DNA from 2 places in the Furfurilactobacillus curtus genome. Region 1 is predicted to be linked to the other one. Evidence: predicted binding sites of a transcription regulator. Region 1 holds the regulator's gene; the other holds the start of a gene.
The links. The regulator LexA, encoded in region 1, represses DNA repair genes until DNA is damaged. The targets are predictions, from matches to a motif close to CNAACANNTGTTNG.

Region 1 (7,622 bases):
GACCAAAGCAATTAGTGGCAGTGGGAGAACCGCGATGATGGTCAAACGCCAGTTAACAAGCGCCATCATGGCAATCAGGGTCGTGCCGCCGGTAATGATTGAATCAGCAAATTGTAAAATGCCACCTCCAGCAACCCGCTGAATTGCGGACAAATCGTTAGTTGCATGCGCCATTAGATCGCCGGTTCGGTAACGCTGATAAAAGGCAGTATCCATAACCATGAAATGAGCGTATAACCGTTCCCGCAAGGTTTTTTCCAGCTTTGCTGCGCCACCCCAAATCGATATCCGCCACAAATATCTCGCGGCATATGATGCTATGGCAATAACTGTCATTAAGAGAAGATCACGGGTAAGACGGCCGCCGCTCAAGTGTTTCCGATTCATTAAATCAACTAAATTCCCGATAATTCGTGGCGGAATAATTCCTAAAACGGCCGTCATCAACAGACCAAACACACCCCAAAAATAAAGGCGCCGTTCCTGCTTAAAATACCAAGCTAATTTCCTAAAAATTGACAAAGTGATCCCTACTTTCTTAACGACCAGGGTGAAATCATTCTGGGCTAGGCTCAGACAACAGGCTTGTGTAACTAGACAAAGACCTCAAGGTGAAACAAGCCGGGTGGTGTCGAGCACTAGCTGAGACTTAACTGTTGGCGATCTGGGCCAACTGGTAAGTCTGGGCTAGGCACAGACAACAGGCTTGTGTAACTAGACAAAGGCCTCAAGGTGAAACAAGCTGGGTGGTGTCGAGCACTAGCTGAGACTTAACTGTTGGCGATCTGGGCCAACTGGTAAGACTGGGCTAGGCGCAGACAACAGGCTTGTGTAACTAGACAAAAAAACGGACAGAAATTAATCCGCCCGTTTAATCAATTACAATAACATTAACTCTTACGTGACTGTGCCTGCATCGTTGCTAGCATCTGCTTCAGCTTCTTTTCAGAAGGCTTCTGCCCCATTTGTAGCATCATACTGCGCAACATGTCTTCAGTAATCGGAGGATTGTTCTTCAGGTAGTTTTGCATATAACGGCGTGCAAAGAAAAAGCCGCCAATTACACCGGCGATCGCGGCAATAATCACGATCAAAATCCATAACCCTGTTGACATCAAGATACCCCCCTTTACAATAATGATTTACATCAAACTATATTACACAAGTAAGGACCGCTTGAAAACCCTTTACCTATAAAAAGATCTTAAATTAATCATCACGGAGTCCTTTATCTCGTTGAACCTTTTTAACTTTTTCAGGGGTCACTTCATTGCCTTCATCGTCAAACACCTGTAACATTTCGACTTGTGACTTAAACGCTTTTCTAAAGTTGGCAAGAAATTCTTGACGTAATTTCTTTTGTTCGGTTTTTTCAGCGTCAGACAGTCCTTCACTTTTCTCTTTGTGGGCTAGTTCGTTAATTCGTGCTCGCAGTTTTTCTGCATCCATTGATGGTCTCCTTTACGAGTGGATCGGAACATCCACCTTCAACTTTTAAAATACATTATACGCTTGGTTTCTACAATTCCCAAAAGATTCGCTGCCGACCGAACATTTGTTTGACCCAACGTTTTTCATGTGCTAAATTTGATGTATCAGCAAGTGTTGAGGGGATCAAACTTCCTACCCACCTTGGGTTTAATCAGCAACGTCGTGCTAGGACTGAATGTTCGTAAAAAATCCAATGAGGTATCAGAAATGTCTAAGAATGCAGAAACTAAACAAATGGCGGTCCTTCGTTTCATCTACGATCGGGTCAGCGAGAAAGGCTATCCGCCGACCGTCCGTGAGATTGGCGAGGCCGTTGACCTATCCTCAACTTCAACGGTTCACGGTCATATCGATCGCTTACAAAAAAAAGGGCTACTCGTCAAAGATCCCACTAAACCTAGAGCCATTGAACTAACCGATGATGGGTTAATCGCACTTGGTGTCTCAACGACGCCTAATGAAATTCCGTTGCTTGGTGTTGTCGCTGCTGGTGAACCAATTTTAGCGGTTCAAGAAGCGACTGACTTCTTCCCGATCCCGCCAGAATTATCTGACTACGATGGTGATCTTTTCATGTTAACAATCCGCGGGGATAGCATGATCAACATGGGCATCTTAACTGGCGATCGAGTAATTGTTCGTCGCCAGCAAAATGCAGATAATGGTGATATCGTCATTGCCATGACCGACGAAAATGAAGCTACTTGCAAACGCTTCTTCAAGGAATCGGACCATTACCGGCTTCAACCTGAAAATGATGAAATGGCGCCGATTATTTTAAACAATGTGACGATCTTAGGCAAGGTTGTCGGTCTATACCGAGATGCAATCTATTAGTTCGCCTTATTTCTAAAATTGAGCCAAACAAAAATCCTTCCGCGTATGGAAGGATTTTTGTTTCCTTGTCATTTAAAACGCCGCTCGCTTACTGAATATCACCCGTATAACTCGTGTGCGGTAAATCGTTAAAATCTAGCGTCTTAATGGCCATCGCATCCGTTGTATAAGTTGTTGCACCTTGAATCAACATTAAATTGACAAGCCCTGACTTTTCATGTAGCAGCACAACTGGCTTCCCCTGGGCCACCGCATAGCCAATTTCAAATGCGGTCCCACTGTCGACAGAATCATCGGTAAAGTCTGCAACGGCGACAACCATATCTGCAGCATTGAGGTGGTTTAAATCATGCTGATACGCCGTTGTTTGCCACTCCTCACTTCCAAATGTTAAATCTGGAAATTGTGATAAGCGTGGACTAAAAACATCGCCAACGGTTTTATTATCAGCAAGTGCTTGCTCAACTCGCTTAACCCGGTCGATTTGTTCTTCATCAAAAAATGGGCTCGCTAAATAAATTGATTTCAATGTGTTGCCTCCTAAAATTAGTATAGTCATTGTACCAAAAGACGAACATAAGCGTAAACTAAAACTTTATCGTTTTTTATTTTTACCTAATTAAAAATAATTTGTGTTAATTAAACCAAATATCGTTCTAATTCAAGAACATTATAGTTAGTAACCGCTCCTTTTAAAATGCAATAAACTGGTTGCCTAACCAGGCACACTAATCCTGTTTGTAAAAAGTTCACTTTTTACTTAAGGAGGAACATGTTAAAATGATTTCAGCAAAAGTTACGGAAAGAGGATTTGGCATGATTTATTTAACAGTTTTCGGTGGCATTGCCTTAATTTTGGCAATTTTTTATTTGCTCAATTCCGTCCAGAGTTATCACACTTGGCGGTTTGCCACTTTTTTAGTGGTTATTTTTGCTCTAGCTACCGGGTATGGTGCGATTCATTTACCAGCGCAGCACCGTGAAGCGCAACAGCAAGCAAAAAAAGCTGCCGCTTCACAGAAAAAAACCAGTTCGCAAACGAAGGCAGCCCAACAGTCCTCATTAACCAAGGCTGCCTCAACGTTTAATCCAACTGGGACTGTAATTAACGGTGAAACAGAGTCACAAAAAAGCGCTGCCCGTTCTAACGCTGAACAGCAGATGACCAAGCAACTTGGAACGGCTTTCGCCAATTTTGGGAAAGTAACTTTTGCGGCTGATAGTAAAACATATACAATCACGCCAACTAATGCTGATACGGTTAAGGCATTAGAAGCGTTGGAAGCAACACCAAGCCAAGCTGAACAAGCCCAATGGCCAACGCTAACAGAGAATTTCAGAAAATCATCGGCCAACGTTAGCAAGTCGCTGCAAGCTGATTACACAATCACCTTGGTTAGCCCGGACCAAAACGGTAAAGTTCTCTACAGTGCCAAAAATGGACAGACTGTCACAGATTTTACAAAGTAAAAATGGCTAGATTTAACTTAAGCCTAAAAAATGAGCTAATTCCTTATACAGCTGGAATTAGCTCATTTTTTCATTGAATCGCGGAATTCAAGATTGTGTTTAGGATTAGTTTTGTTCACGATATTGTCGCTGTTCTTCTTTGACCCCTGCCAATACAAATCGACTGGGATCCTCGCTGATATTATTCAACTGGGTTGACCCATCCGTCGGCAATTGCGTCAAAAACATTTGCTCATAGGTTGGGACATCTACCTGGTGCCGCATGTCTAACAACTGTTCAATTTCAACTTGGTTGAAGCCGGTTCGATAATTGGGCTGCAATGTCCCAGTGAAAAATTCTCCTTCGGCGCCAGAGCCATAGCTGAATAAACCCAGTGAAGCGCCCCCAGTTAGATCACCATTTGCTAAGAGCGATAGTAAACTCAAGTAAAGTGAGCCTGTGTATAAATTACCCACTCGCCGATTCCAAACTCGGGCTTGTTCAAAATTACTGGTTAATTGTTCAGCATTGTCAGAGTCGGTTTCAGGTAGAACCGTACGTAATGCTTTTAACCCCATTTTTGAAAATGGCAAATGGAATAACAGGGCCTGATAATCTGACAATTGATGATGGTAAGTTTGCGTGAATCGGTGCCAAATATCTTGGAAGAAGTCGATATAAATATTAGCGGAGTAATGGCCATCCACGCGGGCCTCCGTGGCATAGACAGGGCGCCAAAAGTCCATCACATCTCGGGTTAAATATGTGCTCTCATTGCTTAACGCCAAAATTGTCGGATTCTCGCTCATTACCATTGCCACAGCACCGGCGCCCTGAGTAATTTCACCGGAAGTCTTCAAGCCGTAGCGCGCAATGTCAGCTGCTAAGACGAGTACGCGACGTTTGGGATGGACAAGTAGATAATCTTTGCCTAACTGTAAAGCGGCGGTCGCCGAGTAACAGGCTTCTTTGACCTCAATTGCCCGAGTATGTTCGGTAAGCCCCAGTAAATGCTGTAGGTAAATTGCAGCAGCTTTGGAGTTATCAATTCCTGATTCAGTTGCGAATAAGATCAAATCGATAGTCGAACGATCCTCATCGGTCAGAATTTGAGCCGCTGCATTAGCTGCCATGGTGACCACGTCTTGGGTAATCGGGACGACCGCCATTTGTGATTGTCCAATTCCGATATGATACTTATCCGGATCATCGCCACGAGCATTGGCCAGATCGGTCATATCCAAAAAATATTGTGGGGTGTAAAACCCCATTTTATCGATACCAACTTTCATTATTCTTGCCTCATTTATTTTCGAAGTGATTGGTAAATTTATTTTCAAACCGTTCATTAACTTTAACCGCTGATGCCTTTACAGTCAAATCTGTGATTGTTATACTATTACTTGCGACATGCTTTGGAGAGTTGGCAGAGTGGTAATGCAACGGACTCGAAATCCGTCGAACCCGTGTTGAGCGGGCGCGCAGGTTCAATTCCTGTACTCTCCTTAATTAGACCGTTGTTAAACGGTTACAGAAAAGCAAACAGATTCCCTCGATGTCAGGAATCTGTTTGCTTTTTTGTAACTAGATGCTGAGTGATTTTGAAGCTGAGATATCCAAACATAAATGATCTGCTCTTCTTAATTTTTTTTGCTGAGCACTTGGTGTATTTTTGAAATCACTAGGAAATTAAAAAATGCTATTCTCACCGATTCGAATTCATATGTTCTGTTAAAAAAGCATTCACCGATTTTTTAAATCAGTGAATGCTTTTTTAACTAATAATCCATCAAAACCAACGTATCGTAATCCTTTAACTTTGCTAACCCATTCAATTCTTTTAATTGAAGTAAGAAAGCACAACCAACCACCACGCCACCAAGTTGTTCGACAAGCTTGATTGTTGCTTCGATAGTGCCACCAGTTGCTAAGATATCATCGGTGACTAGTACCCTTTGGCCGGGTTGAATTGCGTCATCGTGCATGTAGAGTGAGGCTGTTCCATACTCTAAAGCATAATCAGCCTTAATTGTCTTACGGGGTAGCTTGCCCTTTTTGCGAGCTGGCGCAAACCCAATGCCTAATTCGTAGGCCACTGGACAGCCGACAATAAAGCCGCGCGATTCAGGTCCAACCACCATGTCTACTTGCTTGTCGCGAGCATAGCTAACAATGGTATCTGTCGCTTGATGATACGCTTCTCCATCCCCCATTAACGGTGAAATATCGCGAAACATAATGCCCTTTTCTGGATAATCCGGTACTGTCGCGATGTACTTGGTTAAATCTAAGGTCACGTTCTTCACTCCTTTAAACAGCCTGGTTCATTGCTTCCACCAACCAAGCTTTTAGTTGGGGGCCCTTTGAATACAGCAATTTTTCTTCCGCATCAATCCGCTGTAGCCGCTGATGATATGCTACCATCTCTGATAATTTTGCAGGCTTTGGATCGCTGATGCCGTTCATCACACCAGATTCTATTCTAACAAACCCAGCTTCAAAAAACAGCTGAATCATGAAAATCAACTTGTTCAAATCAATCTTTAAAAAATCGGCGAGGACTGCCATCTGGTGCCCCACATCAACGTTTTGATGTGTTTTGACAAAGCTAAATAATTTGCCATATTCAGCCCGGCTTGGCATCCCACTCAAAAAAGCTGAATCCCGTTCATAGAAATAGGTTGTCAGCTCAGCTACCTGTGTCGCAGCTAAAACCTGTTGAAGATCCGTTAACGCTGGTGGGCAATCTACAATGACCAAATCTTTAATGATCGCCGGTAACTCATCCACGCCAACTCGAATTACCTTGGCACCTTCGGACAAATAAGGCTGTAACTGATCAGCCAGTTTACCTTGGAAGAATAAATAAGTCGCCGGTCGGGCAAACAAAGGCTTCGTCAGATTGTTAGTTCGGGTCAATACAATGGCGACCCCTTCCACCTGAATGTCTTTCACCATCAATTGATAGGTTGTCCGCCCTTGCCAACTATTAGCAGAAAGCGTACCAATAACGGAAATATCCTCCGGGTTAGCCGCAACCTGCACTATCGCATCCCCAAAACCAAAAGCAATGGCTGGCACCGACGTTTGCTGATCGTCGACTAACATGAATTTTAAATGATTCTTTGCGGATCCCATCGTTTTGATATTATCAACACGGCTCGGCCGAATCTCAAAAATTGGCTGGGGATTGTCCATACCAAATGGTCCCAATTGTTGAACTTCCTGATAGGCTGATTCAGTTATTTCATTGGCCGCAAGTGTCGCTGTTACTGACAAAGTTGCCCTTTGGTCGACATCGATGGCTTGGCTTTTCCCGGCGTCGATCAATGTCTGCGTCAGTAAATTCAACTGCGTCTGTGCCACGGTTAGGCCACAAGCCATTGCATGTCCACCAAAAGCCACTAAATGGTCACGAATCGGATTTAAAGCGGCAAACAGATCAAAGCCCTTAATACTGCGCCCGGAACCTTTCAGTGTGCCTTGATCCGGATTGTCACTTAACACCAATGTCGGTTTATGCGTTGCCTCGACGACTTTACTAGCAACGATCCCCAAAACCCCTTCATGCCATCCTTGACCATGAATAACTAGGACCGGTTGTGACTGATTTTCAGGCGCCTCAGCTTGCGTAAGCGCATCTGTGCTAATTGTTTTAACCAACTCTTGACGCACCTCATTTTGTTGATTAACTTGTTTCGCTAACTCATTGGCTCGATCTTCATCTAAAGTCGTTAACAGTTCAACCGCCGGATTTGCGTCCCCTAAACGTCCTACGGCATTCAAGCGAGGTGCAATCCCAAAACCAACGTGTTCTTCATTGATTGTAGTTGCGTCAATCCCA
Region 2 (7,622 bases), 430 kb from region 1:
AATTATGATCACAGCTAGTCACAATCCCAAGCAATTTAACGGTTACAAGATTTATGGTGAAGATGGCGCCCAAATGCCACCCAAGGATTCCGATTTAATTACCCAGTACATTCGTCAGGTGACCGATTTGTTTGAAATTGCGACCGCTGATGAGACCAACTTAATGACTACTGGCTTGGAAACCGTTATTGGTGAAGACGTTGATCAGGCCTATTTGGATAACGTTGCCACAGTGACCATTAATCACGATTTGGCCAGTGAAGAGGGTAAGGATATGACATTTGTCTTTACGCCGCTCCATGGAACCGGTCGAATGCCTGGGGAGCGTGCTTTGCGTAACGCTGGATTCCAAAACTTTATCACGGTCCCGAGTCAAGCAGAGCCAGATGGCGATTTTCCGACGGTTGATTTTCCTAATCCTGAATTTCCTGAAGCCTTTGATGAGGCCATTAAATTAGGTAAAGCACATCAAGCAGATATTCTAATTGCGACCGATCCTGATGCTGACCGGCTGGGGACAGCCGTTCGTCAACCTAACGGAGATTACCAACTGCTAACCGGTAATCAGATTGCCGCGTTGATGTTGCATTACATTTTAGCGGCCAATCAACAGGCTGGTACGCTACCATCCAATGGGGTGGCGGTAAAATCGATTGTTTCAACGGAATTTGCCACGAAAATTGCCGCCAGCTATAATATCGATACCATCAATGTATTGACTGGCTTTAAATTTATTGCCGAACAAATTCAACATTTTGAAGATACCGGCGATCATACCTTTATGTTTGGTTTCGAAGAGAGCTATGGCTACTTAATTAAGCCATTTGTTCGTGATAAGGATGCCATTCAGGCCTTAACGCTACTCGCCGAAATTGCGGCCTATTATCGTCAACAAGGACAGACCCTCTATGATGGTTTAGAGGCGCTCTATGCCGAATACGGTTATTTCCGGGAACAGACATTGCAGCAAACATTTGAAGGTATTACTGGTCCACAAAAGATCGAAGCAATTATCAATAAATTCCGTACGCAAGCTCCCAAGCACTTTGCCGGGATTGACGTTGCTGCAACAGACGATATTGCTAGTGGAATCAAGACTTACGCAGATGGCCATACCGAAGCACTGGCGTTACCTAAAGCTGAAGTTTTGAAATATTGGTTAGTTGATGGCACTTGGATTGCGGTCCGCCCATCTGGTACGGAACCTAAAATTAAGTTCTATATCGGCACGAATGGTGCGACGTTATCAGCAGCTAATCAGAAGCTGCAAAATTTTGTCGATGCAATCAATGCATTTGTCGCTGATTGAGTCGATCAGTTAAAATAGCTTTGCGAGGTCAAACGACTGTCGCAAAGCTATTTTTAGCAGTGAAGTGAAAATTTCACTGTTTTGAGATCCGGATCGCGTGCGAAAGTATGTTCGGTATGCTAGAATAGTTTCGCTATGTTACCATGAACAACTTAATTGTGAATTATCAATAAAGTAGAAGAAATACAACCACTCACGCAAGGGGGATGGACAGCCATGATTGAACGACAAGCCGATCGGAAGTTTGATCTTGTTTCAAAATATCAACCAACAGGTGATCAACCACAAGCGATTGAACAATTGACTGATGGGATTGAATCTGGGAAAAAAGCGCAGATTTTACTGGGGGCCACGGGGACCGGGAAAACATTTACGATTAGCAACGTGATTGCTAATGTGAACAAGCCTACCTTAGTTTTGTCGCATAATAAAACGCTGGCTGGTCAACTCTATGGTGAATTTAAGGAGTTTTTCCCCAACAACGCAGTGGAATATTTTGTTTCCTATTATGATTATTATCAGCCTGAGGCTTACGTGCCATCCTCTGATACGTACATTGAGAAAGATTCGTCCATTAATGATGAAATTGATAAACTACGTAATGCGGCAACTAGTTCACTCTTAGAAAGAAACGACACGATTGTCGTTGCCTCTGTGTCCTCGATCTTTGGTTTAGGCGATCCTCATCAGTATAAGGATCACGTCATTTCGTTACGTGTGGGTCAGACCATTGAACGTAACGACTTCATGCGTAAATTGGTGGATATTCAGTTTGAACGTAACGATATTGACTTTCAACGTGGTCGGTTTCGAGTGCACGGAGATGTAGTCGAAGTATTCCCTGCGTCAGAAGATCAACGCGCTTTGCGGATTGAATTCTTTGGTGATGAAATTGATCGAATGCGTGAAGTTGATGCCTTGACCGGTGAAGTGGTGGGCGATCGGGATCACGTCACGATTTTTCCGGCAACCCACTTTATGACTAATGATGCCATTATGGATCATGCAATTGAAACAATTGGTAATGAATTGGATGATCGGTTAAAGGTCCTAAAAGACCAAGGCAAACTACTGGAAGCCCAGCGTCTCGAACAACGCACCACCTATGATATGGAAATGATGCGTGAAATGGGTTACACCAGCGGAATCGAAAACTATTCACGGCATATGGACGGTCGGCAACCAGGTGAACCGCCATTTACGCTGTTGGATTTCTTTCCGAAAGACTTTTTGCTGGTTGTGGATGAAAGCCACGTAACCATGCCTCAAGTTCGCGGTATGTATAAGGGGGATCGCTCTCGGAAGCAAATGCTAGTCGATTATGGTTTTCGTCTGCCCAGTGCTTTAGATAACCGGCCGCTTAAGATTGATGAATTTGAGCAACATGTGAATCAAGTCGTATACATGTCCGCCACACCAGGAGATTACGAACATGAACAAACGGATACGGTTGTCCAACAAATTATCCGACCAACTGGATTGCTGGATCCGACGATTGAAGTTCGTCCGATTATGGGCCAAATTGACGATTTGGTCGGAGAAATTAACAAAAGAATCGAACAACATGAGCGAACATTTGTGACCACGATGACCAAGAAAATGGCCGAAGACTTGACTGATTATCTAAAAGACCTCGGCATTCGTGTGCGATATCTTCACAGTGATGTGAAAACCCTGGAGCGGACACAGATTATTCGTGATTTACGACTAGGTAAATTTGACGTGCTTGTTGGGATTAATTTGTTACGAGAAGGAATCGATGTACCTGAAGTCTCACTAGTTGCGATCTTAGATGCAGATAAGGAAGGTTTTCTTCGTAATGAACGATCGTTGATCCAAACAATCGGTCGAGCGGCCCGGAATGCTCACGGTAGCGTCATTATGTATGCTGATTCGATTACCGGGTCGATGCAAGCGGCTATCGATGAGACCAAACGGCGGCGAACAATTCAAGAACGATATAATGAAGAACATCACATCACACCAACGACAATTGTGAAGGCCATCCGCGATAACATTACGGTCGTTACGCCAAGTGGAAAAGGGCAAAAGGAAAGCTCACTTAGCGAAGATGATTTTGACAACATGAGTAAGACCGATCAAAATGCGATGCTGGCAGGCTTAAATAAGCAGATGCAAGAAGCCGCCAAGAAACTTGATTTTGAAGAGGCAGCGACATTGCGTGACACCATCATGGAATTGAAAGCTAAACAATAGTGTGGTAAGCAACCAACAGTGAATTTTTAACGAGGCGGGACACGTATACATGGCAAATGACAAAATTGTGATTCATGGAGCACGAGCTCATAACTTAAAAAATATTGACGTGACCATTCCCCGAGACAAATTAGTGGTAATCACCGGGTTATCCGGATCAGGAAAGAGCTCGTTAGCGTTTGATACGTTATATGCGGAAGGGCAACGGCGGTACGTTGAAAGTTTATCCGCGTATGCGCGCCAATTTTTAGGCCAAATGGATAAGCCTGATGTTGATTCAATTGACGGGTTGAGTCCGGCTATTTCGATTGACCAAAAAACAACGAGTAAAAATCCGCGATCAACAGTTGGTACGGTCACTGAGATCAACGACTATCTGCGTTTGTTATGGGCCCGAGTTGGGACGCCGGTTTGTCCAAATGATGGTACGATCATTACCAGTCAATCGGTTGAACAGATGGTTGATCAAGTGCTGGCTTTGCCTGAACGAACCCGGCTTCAAATTTTGTCGCCAGTCGTGCGCCGTAAAAAGGGACAACACGCTAAGATCTTTGAAAAGATTAAACGTGAGGGTTTTGTTCGCGTTCAAGTGGACGATGCAACGTACGATGTTGACGAGGTGCCAGAGTTAGATAAAAACAAATATCACAATATCAATATTGTGATCGATCGGGTGATTGTTCGTCCTGATAGTGACAGTCGCAGTCGGTTATTTGATTCGTTTGAAGCTGCGTTGCGGCTAAGCGACGGCTATGCGACCGCCGACATAATTGATGGACAACCACTCCAATTTTCCGAACATTATTCTTGTCCAGTCTGTGGTTTCACGGTTGGTGAACTAGAACCGCGACTCTTCTCATTTAATGCCCCAGTAGGCGCTTGCCCTGATTGCGAAGGACTAGGTGTGAAACTTGAGGTGGACGAAGACTTAGTTGTCCCAGATAAGACAAAGACCTTAGCAGAAGGGGCAATTGAACCGTGGAATCCAATCAGTTCCATGTATTATCCTAGTATGTTGGCTCAATTTGCTGAACAAAACCAGATTGATATGGACACGCCTTTTGCTGATTTACCCAAAAAACAGCGTGATTTAGTCCTCTATGGCTCTAAGAAGTCTTTTCATTTTCACTATGAGAACGATTTCGGTGGCGTCCGCGATGTAGACGCAGAATTTGAAGGCGTAATCAACAATATTTCGCGGCGTTACCGTGAAACAAATTCTGATTTTACTCGTGACCAAATGCGCCAGTATATGACAGAATTGACTTGTCAGACGTGTCACGGCTATCGGCTCAACCGACAAGCCTTATCGGTTAAGGTAAATGGCCGACACATTGGTGAAGTATCCGCCATGGCAATTGGTGACGAAGTGCCATTTTTTAAACAGCTTGAGTTAAGTGAACAAAATCGCGTGATCGCTGAACCGATTGTCAAAGAGATCAGTGATCGTTTATCGTTTCTGGAAAATGTCGGTTTAGATTATCTAACAATGAGTCGCTCAGCGCGTACCTTATCTGGGGGCGAAGCGCAACGGATTCGTTTGGCGACCCAGATTGGATCTAATTTATCGGGTGTATTGTATATCCTTGATGAGCCATCAATTGGCTTACATCAACGCGATAATGATCGATTGATCAGCTCGTTAAAGAAGATGCGTGATTTGGGTAATACGTTAATCGTCGTTGAACATGATGAAGATACGATGCGCGCCGCCGATTATTTGATCGATATTGGCCCTGGTGCCGGCGAAAATGGCGGCCAGGTGATGGCTGCAGGGACCCCCAAGCAAGTTGAACGCAGTCGCAAGTCCTTAACCGGGAAATACTTATCCGGCAAAGACTTCATTCCCGTTCCATTAAAACGTCGAGCTGGCAATGGTAAGGCGATAGTCCTAAAAGGAGCTGCTGAGAACAATTTACAAGATATTGACGTGCGCTTTCCGTTGGGTGAATTAACCGTCGTGACCGGGGTCTCTGGTTCTGGCAAATCGACATTGGTTAATTCTATTTTAGAAAAAGTATTGGCTCAGAAATTGAATCATAATTCTGCTAAGCCTGGTAAGTACAAGAGTATTGCTGGCGTGAATAACATTGAAAAAATTGTCGACATTGATCAGTCGCCAATCGGACGGACGCCGCGCTCTAATCCAGCCACGTATACTGGGGTCTTCGACGATATTCGCGATTTGTTTGCTCAAACAAATGAGGCCAAACTCCGCGGATATCAAAAAGGGCGTTTTTCGTTTAACACAAAAGGCGGCCGGTGTGAGGCGTGTCACGGGGATGGCATTTTGAAGATTGAAATGAATTTCCTACCTGACGTTTATGTGCCATGTGAAGTTTGTCATGGATCACGTTACAATTCGGAAACCCTTGAAGTGACTTATAAAGGTAAAAATATTGCGGATGTGTTGAACATGACAGTGTCCGAAGCGTTGGCCTTCTTTGGCGCCATTCCTAAGATCACACGGAAGCTACAAACGATTGTTGATGTTGGACTAGGTTACGTTCACCTTGGTCAATCAGCAACCACCTTGTCTGGTGGAGAAGCGCAGCGGATGAAGTTGGCGTCAGAGTTACACAAGAAGGCGAACGGACGCAATTTCTATATTCTAGACGAACCGACGACTGGTTTACACACCGACGACATCAAACGCCTATTAGGTGTGCTTCATCGATTAGTTGATAATGGCAACACGGTTTTAATCATTGAGCATAATTTAGATGTGATTAAAACAGCAGATCACTTGATTGATTTAGGCCCAGAAGGTGGTGCCGGTGGTGGATCAGTGATTGCAACGGGAACGCCAGAAGAATTGGCTGAGGTTTCAAATAGTTATACAGGACAGTATTTGAAACCTGTTTTGAGGCGTGATTTAGAGCGTACTCGTGAAGCTATGGCCAAAACTAAAAATTAAGGGTGCAGCTGAATTAAGTTATTTTAAGACTGTTTTTCGAGTATGGTAAGATCAGGCGATGAATGACAAGCTAATAAGAGCGAACTTCGAATAGTGATGATCCATCACTGCTTGAAGTTCGCTCTATTACGTTGTGCGATCCGCATGTGTGGTCCCACTTTTATTGATTCGATTGATGGTTTTTATCTTTACCCAGTTCGCACATATGCTTGCATCGGGCGTTTAGTCTCTGATAAACTTATTTTGATTAAGTTTATATAAGCATTTAGGGAGAGAATACTAATAAAATGCCATCATCTACGCAACTACGACGTTCTTTGGGGCTTTGGTCGGCCCTAGCGTTGGTCATCGGTACCGTCATTGGATCTGGAATTTTTTTCAAGCAGGCCTCGGTATTGCAACTGACGGGTTCAACCGATTTGGCCATGTTAGCCTGGCTGTTGGGCGGATTAATTACACTAGCAGATGGATTGACGTTATCTGAAATCGGTTCACAAATTCCAACGACTGGTGGGTTATATCAATATATGGCCCATATTTATGGTGAGTTTTGGGGATTCTTATCCGGATGGATGCAGGTAATTGTTTATGCACCGGCCATCGTTGGCTCGATTGCTGGCTATCTAGGACTGTTGGCCGTAAACTTTTTTGGATTATCCGCCAGTTGGAAAGCCCCGATCGCGATTGGGACGATTGCCTTGATTGCGGCCTTAAATATGTTAGCTAATCGTTACGGGGCTACTTTTGCCATCGTGACTACCATCTGTAAGTTGTTACCAATCATTGCGATTATCTTTTTTGGGTTATTTTTTGGTCATGAGCAAGCTTTTGGGGCAACAGTGTCTGGAATCCATCATAGTGTTGGTAATTTTGGTGTAGCCGTTTTAGGAACAATTTTCGCTTATGACGGGTGGATCTTGATCACCAATTTGGGTGGCGAGATTAAACGACCAGAAAAGCTGTTACCATTGGCCATTATTTTGGGAATTCTGATTATTATTGCGCTGTACTTAGGCGTTACTTGGGGAATTTTTTCCTCATTGGCGGCCAATAAGATTAATGCGTTGGGACAGAATGCGACCGCTTATTTTGCTTTAAATGCGTTTGGCTCAATTGGCGGACGACTGGTCAATATTGGCATTATGATTTCTATCATTGGTGCCTTGAATGGTAAAATGA

Region 2: uvrB (excinuclease ABC subunit UvrB) is a predicted target of LexA. The motif match lies at 1,410-1,423, and genes of this name have one in related genera.

The regions. Positions count from the first base shown of each region.
Region 1 covers NZ_BAAHXU010000001.1:435,600-443,221, forward strand. The annotation lists gene ACYQ0Y_RS02275 (ABC transporter ATP-binding protein) at 1-522, opposite strand, end outside; gene ACYQ0Y_RS02280 (YneF family protein) at 891-1,115, opposite strand; gene ACYQ0Y_RS02285 (DUF896 domain-containing protein) at 1,210-1,449, opposite strand; gene lexA (transcriptional repressor LexA) at 1,699-2,328, shown strand; gene ACYQ0Y_RS02295 (nucleoside 2-deoxyribosyltransferase) at 2,417-2,857, opposite strand; gene ACYQ0Y_RS02300 (hypothetical protein) at 3,145-3,798, shown strand; gene ACYQ0Y_RS02305 (hydroxymethylglutaryl-CoA synthase) at 3,904-5,070, opposite strand; tRNA gene ACYQ0Y_RS02310 (tRNA-Ser) at 5,196-5,284, shown strand; gene ACYQ0Y_RS02315 (adenine phosphoribosyltransferase) at 5,557-6,075, opposite strand; gene recJ (single-stranded-DNA-specific exonuclease RecJ) at 6,089-7,622, opposite strand, start outside.
Region 2 covers NZ_BAAHXU010000001.1:864,195-871,816, reverse strand. The annotation lists gene ACYQ0Y_RS04425 (phospho-sugar mutase) at 1-1,309, shown strand, start outside; gene uvrB (excinuclease ABC subunit UvrB) at 1,526-3,526, shown strand; gene uvrA (excinuclease ABC subunit UvrA) at 3,576-6,443, shown strand; gene ACYQ0Y_RS04410 (APC family permease) at 6,731-7,622, shown strand, end outside.